DNA from 2 places in the Streptomyces sp. NPDC004542 genome. Region 2 is predicted to be linked to the other one. Evidence: riboswitches for the same ligand, from Rfam matches in the RefSeq annotation. Region 2 holds a riboswitch; the other holds the start of a gene.
The links. Region 2 has a riboswitch for cobalamin ahead of ABZX30_RS10745 (CbtB-domain containing protein). Riboswitches for the same ligand answer to the same signal wherever they lie in the genome.
Positions count from the first base shown of each region.

Region 1: linked by a shared signal. The riboswitch ahead of ABZX30_RS32765 (prenyltransferase/squalene oxidase repeat-containing protein) and the one ahead of ABZX30_RS10745 (CbtB-domain containing protein) in region 2 are both predicted to bind cobalamin.

Region 1 covers NZ_JBEXLP010000099.1:13,059-18,101, reverse strand. Annotated here, with positions in the region: gene ABZX30_RS32775 (CbiQ family ECF transporter T component) at 1-938, opposite strand, end outside; gene ABZX30_RS32770 (SCO2322 family protein) at 925-1,575, opposite strand; gene ABZX30_RS32765 (prenyltransferase/squalene oxidase repeat-containing protein) at 1,572-2,813, opposite strand; cobalamin riboswitch at 2,926-3,062, opposite strand; gene ABZX30_RS32760 (MBL fold metallo-hydrolase) at 3,275-4,336, opposite strand; gene ABZX30_RS32755 (aldehyde dehydrogenase) at 4,596-5,043, shown strand, end outside.
Region 2 covers NZ_JBEXLP010000013.1:71,943-76,985, forward strand. Annotated here, with positions in the region: gene ABZX30_RS10730 (galactosyldiacylglycerol synthase) at 1-32, opposite strand, end outside; gene ABZX30_RS10735 (DMT family transporter) at 270-1,172, shown strand; gene ABZX30_RS10740 (acyltransferase) at 1,480-2,826, shown strand; cobalamin riboswitch at 2,892-3,035, shown strand; gene ABZX30_RS10745 (CbtB-domain containing protein) at 3,072-3,293, shown strand; gene ABZX30_RS10750 (CbtA family protein) at 3,315-4,067, shown strand; gene ABZX30_RS10755 (histidine phosphatase family protein) at 4,118-4,699, opposite strand; gene ABZX30_RS10760 (alpha/beta hydrolase) at 4,887-5,043, shown strand, end outside.

The DNA of each region.
Region 1 (5,043 bases), on a different contig from region 2:
AGGGCCAGCAGGGCGGCGACCGCCGCGCCGGACCCGGCGACCAGCCAGGCGCGCGCGTCCCAGGCGTCCGGGCGGTAGCGGGTGCGCAGGGTACGGCGGCCCCCGAGGCGCAGGCCCACGAGGGCCGCGGCGACCGAGGCCAGGAGGACCGGCAGCCCGTACGTGCCGCCTTCGGCGGTGAGCAGGCCGTACGTGCCCGCGCAGATGCCGAGCAGGCCGCCCAGGGTGAGGGCGGCGGTCGTACGGCGGATCCGGGCGGGGACGTCGGCGCTGCGGCCGTAACCGCGGGCGTCCATCGCGGCGGCGAGCGCGACGGACCGCTCCAACGCGCCCTCCAGTACCGGCAGTCCGACCTGGAGCAGGCCGCGCAGGCCCCGGTCCGGGCGGCCGCGCAGCCGGCGGGCGGCCCGCAGCCGTCCGACGTCGGCGATCAGGTGCGGCGCGAAGGTGAGGGCGACGACCACGGCCACCCCCGCCTCGTACAGCGCGCCGGGCAGGGACTTGAGCAGCCGGGCCGGGTTGGCGAGGGCGTTCGCCGCGCCGACGCAGACCAGCAGCGTGGCCAGCTTCAGGCCGTCGTACACCGCGAACAGCACTCCCTCGGCGGTCACTTCGCCGCCCAGACGGATGCCCTGCGCCCAGTGGGGCAGCGGGACCTCGGGGAGGCTGACGAGCACGTGCGTGCCGGGGATCGGGGAGCCGAGCACCACCGCGAAGACGAGGCGGATGAGCAGGACGGCGAGGGCGAGCCGGGCGAAGGCACCGTAGGAACGGGCCCAGGGGGCGGTGCCGCGGTGGGTGGCCACGACGTAGGCCGAGGCCGCCACCAGCAGGGCGAGGAGCAGGGGGTTGGTGGTGCGGGTGGCCGCGGTGCCCAGGCCGAGGGACCACAGCCACCAGGCGCCGGGGTGCAGCGCGGGGACGTTACGCGCGGCCACGGCGCCGAGCCCGCCATATCGCCGCCGTACCCAGGAGCACGACCGCGCCCACGCCCACCGGCAGGCCCACCGAAGGACCGTGCGCCGGCTCGCTCCGGTCCGGCTTCCCGTCCGTCCCGGCGTCCGGCTTCCCGGCCGCCACCTGCTCCCCGCACCCCTTGCGCGGATACCCGGCGATCGCACACAGCAGCGCGTTGGCGTCGTAGCGGAGCGGGCCGGCCGCGGCGGCCAGCGCGTCCGCCGTCGTCCCGTCGGCCGGGACCGCCGCGCAGGCCGTCCGGCGGGCGGGCGGTGTCTCGCCGGCCGGGGCGTCCGCGGCCGTGCCGAAGTCGAGGACGAGGGCCACCCGCTTCCGGCCCGCCTGAGCGGGCGTCCGGGCGCAGATCGCGTCGAAGTCCGCGGTGCCGCGCGGACGCGTGGCGTCGGCGGAGTCCTCGCTCACCGCGAACCGGAAGCCCTGGACGTCGCCGTCGGCGGGACGCGCCGTCGACGGGCCCTGGGTGGCGTACGTCCAGTGGCCGCCGGTGTGCTCCCAGAAGGACCAGTAGCGGTAGCCGGCGGCCTCGGCCTGCCCGGCCGCCGCCACGCACAGGAACACGGCCAGGAGCAGTGCCCCGGCACGGCGGACGGCGGTCACGGCTGCTGCCTCCGGCGGCGGCCGCTGAGCAGGAAGCCGATGCCGATGCCCGCGACGAGGCCGGTGCCGACGATCCACCACAGGCTCGTCCCCGAGTCGTGCCCGGCCGGCTCGGTCTCGCCGCCGGTGGCCCGGGCCGTCGCCGTCCGCGGCGCGGGTCCGGTCGCGCCGAGGGCCCGCACCAGGTCCGTACCGCCGAAGTGACGCGGGTCGGCGCCCATCGCGTGCGCGGTGAGGATCAGTTGGGCGTAGGCGGCGGGGCCGCTCTGCTTCGCCCACCGCGCGGCGTTCTTCTCCAGCCAGGCGTACGGCTTGTGCGCCTGCTTCGTCCAGCCCCGCGCGGCCAGGGCGACGACCGCGTCGGCGGTGTTGCCGTAGTCGGGCTGGTCCTTGGCGCCGGGGAGGGCGGAGGTGAGGTGGCCGCTGTCGTGCATCTCGTCCGCCAGGTAGGCGGCGCCGTTGCCGGCGATCTCCCGCGGGGTGAGCGGCTTGTCCGAGTCGGCGCAGGCGTAGCCCTCCTCCGGGGCCTTCGCGGCCGTCGTCACGAAGCCCTTGCCGAGCGCGCCCAGCACCCCGGCCGCCGTCGCGTCCGCGTTGGCCGCCAGTCCGCCCTTCTTGTCCGGCTGGTAGGCGAGGGCGCCGCCGCCGTCCTCGTCGCAGGGGATGGACCACGTGGCGAGCAGGTCGGCCGGGGTCCTGGTCCCGGTGCGCAGGTGGAGGGGGTCCTCGCCGGCCGCCGCGAGCGCGCCGACGACGACGGAGGTGGAGTTGGTGTCGCTGGGCGAGCCCGGCGTGTACCCCCAGCCGCCGTCCTTGTTCTGCGCCTTCTTCAGCCAGACGGCCGCCTTGTGGACCTCGCCGTCGTGCTCGCCGAGCGCCTTCAGGGCCTGCACGGCGGCGGCCGTGCTGTTGGTGTCGGCCTGGGCCTTGGTCTTCTCGCACGACGTGGCGGGATCCGGGCGGTAGGCGGGGAAGCCGCCGTCGGCGCACTGCTGCCCGGCCAGCCAGTCGACGGCCTCGGCGGCGGGCCGGACACCGACCGTGCGCTGGGCGAGCAGCGCGAGGGACTGCCGCCACACCCCGTCGTACTTCGGGTCCGTGCCGCCGTACAGCCCGGACGGGAGCGCCGTCGACGGGGAGGGCGACGGGGACGCGGCCGTGGCGGGCGCGGCCGCGGCTATGACGCCGACGGCGGCGAGAGCCGCGGCGCCGCGGCGGACGTTCCGGCGGACGTTCATGGTCGGGTACTGCCTCTCCCTGCGGGGGAGCGCGGGCAGCACGGGAGGACCCCGGGCGGCTCGGCTCCGTAGACCTCGACGGTGCCGTGCGCGGCGGGCCGCCGCGCGCGTGAGCCGGTCAACGTCCCGTGCGGGGTGGTCCGGCTCACCGTCGAAGGACGGCTCACGGTTGCGGGTCAGCGCCGGAATTGCACCGGCTTCCCCCCGTACGGGTGATGACGACCCGGTCACTCTACCCGGCGGTATCCGGGGGCTGAGAGGCGGCTGTGGGCCGGGGCGCGGGCGGGTGGCCGGGCGGGACGGCTGTGCGGTGGCCGGGGTCCCGTCCGCGGCGCGGACGGAGAGACCGATGAGGGGCCGGTGAAGAGACCGTTCGGGAGACTGCCGTGTTCCGGCCGGACGGCCGGGGCGTACGGGGGCGGCGAGAGCCTCGCCGGTTCGCGGGGGGCGGGACGACCGGATTACACGGCCGCGTAGGCCACCGGCTCGCCCTCCGCCACCGCCTCCGCCCGCCCCAGCTTCACCAGTCTCCGCAGATGGGCCTCCGCCTCCGACACCGCGATGGTCCGCGAACCGTACGGGATCTGCTCCCAGGGCCGGTTCCACTCCATCCGCTCGGCCAGCTGCCAGGGGGTGAGGGGCTCGGCGAGGAGGGAGAGCAGGCCGGTGAGGCGGGCCTCGTGGTGGGCGAGCAGGTCCCGGACCCGGGACGGGGCGTCGGTGAAGGCGTGCTGGTGGGCCGGCAGGATCTCGGCGGGGTCGAGTGCGCCGATCCGCTCCAGCGAGGCCAGGTAGTCGCCGAGGGGATCGGTGACCTCCCCCACGCTCGGCTTCGCTCGCGCGGGGGCGCCCCCATCGTCGTCGGGGTCCTCGTACAGCCCGATGTGCGGGGTGATCCCGGGGAGCAGGTGGTCGCCGGAGAAGAGGCGGCCGTGGCCGGGCAGCCGGGCCGGATGGGCCTCCTCCAGGTGCAGGCAGACGTGGCCCGGGGTGTGGCCCGGCGTCCACAGGGCGCGCAGGCGGCGGCCGGGGAGGTCGAGGAGTTCGCCGGGGACGATCTCGCGGTCGGGGAGGGCGGGGGAGAGGCCGGGCACGGCACGGCGGCGGCCGCCGCGCAGGGGGGCCACGTGCTCCTCGGGCGCTCCGGCGGCGGTGAGCTTGGCGGCCATATAGGTGTACCAGCGCCCGGGGTCGGTCCGCCGGGCCCGGCGGACGATCGCCGCGTCGGCCGCGTGCATCGCGAGCCACGCGCCGGAGGCCTCCCGCACCCGCCCGGACAGCCCGTGGTGGTCGGGGTGGTGGTGGGTGATGACCACACCGTGGATCTCGGTGACCGCGGTGCCGAGGGCCGCCAGCCCCGCCACCAGGGTGTCCCAGGACGCCGGGTCGTCCCAGCCGGTGTCGATCAGCACCGGGCCCCGGTCGGTGTCGACCACGTACACCAGCGTGTGACCCAGCGGGTTGTCCGGGATCGGGACCGCTATGGACCGTACGCCGCCGCCGTGCTCGAACGTCTTCGCCATCCGTCCTCCGCCCGTCCCGCCCCGGCCGTCTCCCGCGACCGCTGCCCACTATAACTAGAACTCGTTTCACCAGAGGGGGCCCGTCACCGATGGGGAGCACCTGGAATGCGGGGCGTGACCACCGCTCCTACGTTGGTTCGGGGTGGCCGTCTTCGCGAACTGATTCCCGGGCTGCCGACCGGGTCTGGCCTAGTTCGACCAGAACTGATATCAGTTTCTGAAACGGCGTCAGATTTGGTAGCGCGGGAGGCAGTCGGCCATGACCGAGCTCGTGGAACACGGACAGCTGTTCATCGGCGGGGAGTTGACCGACCCTCTGGGCAAGGACGTCATCGAGGTCGTCTCCCCGCACACCGAGGAGGTCATCGGACGGGTGCCGCACGCCTCGCGCGCGGACGTGGACCGGGCCGTCGCCGTGGCGCGCCGCGCCTTCGACGAAGGGCCCTGGCCGCGTACGCCGCTCGGGGAGCGGATCGAGGTCGTCGGCCGCATCAAGGACGCGATCGCCGCCCGCCACGAGGAGATCGCCCGCGTCATCTCCGCCGAGAACGGCTCACCGTACTCCTGGAGCGTCCTCGCGCAGGCCCTCGGCGCGATGATGGTGTGGGACGCGGCGATCAGGGTCGCGCGGGACTTCACGTACGAGGAGACCCGCGACGGGGTCCTCGGGAAGCTCCTCGTCCGCCGCGAGCCGGTCGGCGTCGTCG
Region 2 (5,043 bases):
TCGGCGGCGACCGCGTCGTGGCCGGAGCCCATGCTCGCGCCGACCAGGAGCAGGCGGCTCACGGCGGGCGCCGCACCGGCACCGCGGCGACGAGGCAGGAGTACGGGTCAGGGCACGTCCGCGGCATGGTCACCTCGCATCCGGGCAGTGGGCAACAGGTAATCCGCAGTACCGGCGGGCAAAGGGGCGGCGCCGGTACCCACCCGTCGTGCGCGGCCGGTATGGGTAGGTTTATCACCGCGTACATCTCGTCAACGTCAGGCATGCGCATGAATGTGCTCACGGTCGTCATGGCTCTGCTCTCCGCGCTGTCCAACGCGGCGGCGGCCGTCCTGCAGCGCAGGGCTGCCGTCGAACCGGACGACGTCACCGGCCGCGGTGCCAAGGCCGCGGTGGCCCGACTGGCGGAACTGCTGAGCCATCCGTACTGGTGGGCCGGGGCGACGGCCATGGTGTTCTCGGCCGTCTTCCAGGTGATCGCGTTGGACGCCGGGGAACTCTCCGTGGTGCAGCCCCTGCTCTGCACCGAACTGCTGTTCACTCTGCTCGTGGGCGCCGCGGTGTTCCGGCACCGCCCCGACGCCGGTACCTGGCGAGCCTTCGTGATGCTCGCGGGCGGACTGGCGCTCTTCCTGCTCAGCGCGTCCCCGTCCCCGGGCGATGACCGGGCCGACGACTGGCGCTGGCTCGCGGTGGGGGGCGGATCGGCGTGCTGCGTCGCCGTCCTCCTGCTCGCCGCCCGCCGTATGCGCGGCCCCGCGCAGGCGGTCACGCTCGGCGTCGCGACCGCCGCCTGCTTCGCGGTGACCGCCGCCCTGATCAAAGAGGTGACCGGGCGCTTCGCGGCAGGGCCCGTCGCCGTCCTCACCACCTGGCACACCTACGCCGCCGCCACCACCGGTCTGCTCAGCGTGCTGCTGCTCCAGTGGACGCTGCGGGCCGGCACGCTGGCGGCCTCCCAGCCGGCCCTGACGCTGGGGGATGCCCTGATCAGCGTCACCCTGGGCGGCCTGTTGTTCGGGGAGAGCATCGCGCTGGGCTGGCGCATGGTGCCCGAGGCCGTGGGAGTCGGCCTCATGGCGGCGGGCATCGTCGGGCTGACCCGCTCGCCCGTGGTGGCCTCCGGCGGGAGCTGGGACGAGGCGGAACCCGATTCGGTCACTCACACGTGAGGGAACAATCCAGGCTGATAAACCCGGCCTGCCGGTGGCGGAGCTGCCGAAGAACCGCTCCGGCGAGATCATGCGTCGCCTGCTGCGCGACGTCGCGGAGAACCGCCGGCTCGGCGACGTCACCACGCTGACCGACTCCACGGTCATGGACCTCCTCCAGGCCAAGCTCCCCGCCGCACCCGGCGTGTACCCCGGCGACAGCAGGGGCCTCGCGCCCGCCGACGTGCCCGGCGGCGGCTCTGAATGCCCGCGTAACCCGCGGCGGCAGCGCTCGTGCGGCATTGAACCCCCTCGCTGTGCGCGACGTATGAGTCGCCGTGGGTGGCGCCGTGCCCCCCGGACCGCGATCGAGGGCTGCCTGTTCCGACATGGCGCCGAGAGAAAGGGCCGAACGATCTCATCCTTATCGCCCCGCCCCGTCAGCAGCGAGTCCGCCGTGGCCGTCCCGATACGACGGCAGGCGTCCGGAACGGCCGGAGCAGGCGGCGGCCATGTGCCGGGTCTTGACGGGCTCCGCGGTGTGGCCGCGCTGTACGTGCTCCTCTTCCACTGCTGGCTGCTGGCCTTTCCAGGCTTTCCCGAGAACTCGGGGCCGTCCTGGCTGGGCTGGCTGATGTACGGGCGTCTCGCCGTCGTCTTCTTTCTCGTACTGTCCGGCTTCTCGCTGGCCGTCTCCCCAGCGCGTCACGGCTGGCGGCAGGGCGGAATCGCCCGGTTTCTGCGACGGCGTGCCTGGCGCATCCTTCCGCCGTACTGGGCCGCACTCGCACTGAGCGTGGTGATCGGTCACTTCGTGGTGCCCGCCTCGCATCACGGGCCGCCGAACGGCAGAACGCTCCTCGTCTACGGTCTGGCGCTCCAGGACGTCTTCACGGCTCCCACGCCCAACGGCGCTTTCTGGTCGATCGCCGTGGAGGCGGAGCTCTATCTGCTCTTCCCGTTGCTGCTTCTTCTGCGGCGGCGGCTGGGGGCGGTACTCCTCGTCGCGGGCGTGACACTCCTGGTGTCCCTGCGTGGGCTGGTGGCGGCAGGCGCATCCCCGGCCGAAGGCGACAACTTGCTGACCCCGCATCTCGCGCCCGTGTTCGTCGCCGGTCTGGCCGGCGCGGGAATCGTCGTCGCGCGAGAAGAGATCCGGGCCATGCCCTGGCACCGGCTCGCCGCCTTGTCCGCCCTGCCGGTGGTACTGCTCATCGCTGTCCAGGGGCCCGCCTGGACCGTACATCACTACTTCTGGGTGGACCTCGCCGTGGCACCCGCCATGACGATGTTCCTCGCGGCGGTCGCCACCGGGCGTCCCGCCGTTCTGGTGCGGCTCCTCGCCACACGACCGGTGCGCGGTCTCGGCGACATCTCGTACAGCCTCTACCTCATTCATCTGCCGATCGTCATGGTCGTCGTCCGGAAGATCGCCCCGGAGTACGTGTCGGCCCCGCTGCCCACGTTCTGTTTCACCGTGGTGCTGGGACTGCCCGCCTCGCTCCTGTCGGCCTGGCTGTTCGCGAAGCTCTTCGAGACGCCCTTCAAGCGGAACCGATCCTGGAGGTCCATGGTCGCGGCAGGACGCACACGCTGGGCCGCGACCCGGATGAGCCCGCGTCAACTGCCGTACGGTGCCCGCCCCGACGAGAAGCGGTATGACGCCACGAAGTGAACGCCGGTCGGCGGGCGCCCCCTTGGAGAGGAAGATCACGCCGAGCGGGGGCGGTCTTGGCCAGGCCGACGTCACGCGGTACGGTCTGTCCGATATCGACGACGGCGAGACGGAAGCCGGTGGGAATCCGGCACGGTCGCGCCACTGTATGCCAGACGCCTCCTGGGGGTCGGGCAAGTCAGACCCGTGGCCGTCGTCATGTGCACCACCGAGATGGGACGCGAACTCCCGGAGGAGGTTCTGCCATGGCGCAGACCGTCGCCCAGCCGACAGCAACCACACCCGCCATCCCCGCCAAGCTGCCGCTGAAGGCGATAGCACCCTGGGCCGTCTTCTTCGGCATCCTGATGATGGTCCTGCTGTACTTCGTCGGCGCCGAGCAGGGCGCCACCTCCGTGTTCAGCGGCACGGACGTCCACGAATGGGTGCACGACGCCCGCCACCTGCTCGGTTTCCCCTGCCACTGACGCGGGGGACGCCGCCCGCCCATGAATTCCGCAACGGTAAGAAATCTCCTCGTGCGGGGCATGCTCGCCGGCCTGGCCGCCGGCGTGCTCGCGCTGCTCGTCGCCTACCTCCTGGGGGAGCCGAACGTCGACAAGGCGATCGGCTTCGAGGACACCCACTCCCACGAGCACGAGGCGGAAGTCGTCTCCCGCTCCCTTCAGTCCACCGCCGGCCTCGCCACCGGCGTCCTCGTCTACGGGGTCGCCTTCGGCGGCATCGCAGCGCTGGCGTACTGCTTCGCGCTCGGCCGTGTGGGCCGCTTCTCGCCGCGGGCGACGGCACTGCTGCTGTCCGTGTGCGCGCTGCTCGCCGTGTACGTCGTGCCGTTCCTGAAGTACCCGGCCAATCCGCCGTCGGTCGGCGACCCCGACACCATCGGCAAGCGGACCACCCTGTACTTCCTGATGATGCTGCTCAGCGTCCTGCTCGCGATCGCCGCCACCATCCTGGGCCGGCGCCTGACGCCCGGGCTGGGCACCTGGTGGGCGACGGTGGCCGCGGTGGCCGTGTTCATCGTCGTCCTCGGGCTGGCGTACGCGTTCCTGCCGGTCGTCAACGAGGTGCCCAAGGACTTCCCGGCCACGCTGCTGTGGCGGTTCCGGCTGTCGGCGCTGGCCGTCCAGGCTGTCCTGTGGGGCGGATTCGGGCTGCTCTTCGGTGAGTTGGCCGAGCGGCAGCTCAATCCCAAGCCCGCGAAAGCCCCGTCAGGGCGGACGGTACCCGTCTCGAACTGAACGGTCCCGGCACAAGAGGGCCTCCGGAACCGTCCGGGGGCCCTCTCGCGTCAGGCGGTGACCGGCACCGCCAGCGGCTGCCCGAGCCGCAGGTTCCACCTGCCGGCCCGTCCGCTGAGTTCCGTGGCCGCCAGCGGCGGCACGTCCAGCCGCCAGAAGGCGGATCCCGGCAGCCCCAGGGCGTGAACGACCGCTGCCCGCACGACCTCCGGCTCGACCACGGCGAGCGTACGGCCGTCCGTGTCCTGCGCGGCGTCCAGCCAGCGCCCGACCCGCACGCACACGTCCCGCACCGACTCGCCGCCGTGTGCCGCCCAGCCGGGGTCGGCGAGCCAGTGGCCCACTGCCTCCGGCTCGGCGGCCGCCACCTCCTCAAGCGTGCGGCCTCGCCAGCGGCCCACGTCCAGACCCCGCAGTTCCGGCGTCTCCACGACCTCGAGACCCAGCGCCCGGGCCGTCTCCCGGCAGCGCGCACTCGGCGAGGCGGTCACCCGGGCGGGCGAGCGCAGACATCCGGCGGCGGAGCGGGCGGACGCCGCCCCCATCGCGTCGACCGAGTCGCCGTCGTAGAAACGGGCCTGCCGCAGCGACGGGCTCGTCGCGGGCGAGACGAAGGTCATACGGCTGGTCACGTGGCTGTTCCTCCTGCGGTCGGCGTCGGAGGCGGATCGCCTGGCCCCGGCCGCGAACATAGCACCGACGGCATCCCAGGACGGCTGCCGAGCGCGGGCCCGGACAAGGCCCCGTCACCGCCCGGGATGCCGGCGCGGCCGTCGCCCCCTTCCTGAGCGGCGTCGGGCGGGTGCGAGGATGGGCGGCATGGACATCCGCCTGAGAAACAACGTGACGGTCGCCGGGCCGGCCGGTGCGCCCGTGGTGGTGCTGGCGCACGGGTTCGGCTGCGACCAGAACATGTGGCGGTTGGTCGCGCCGGCCCTGACCGACCGATACCGGGTGGTGCTGTTCGACTACGTGG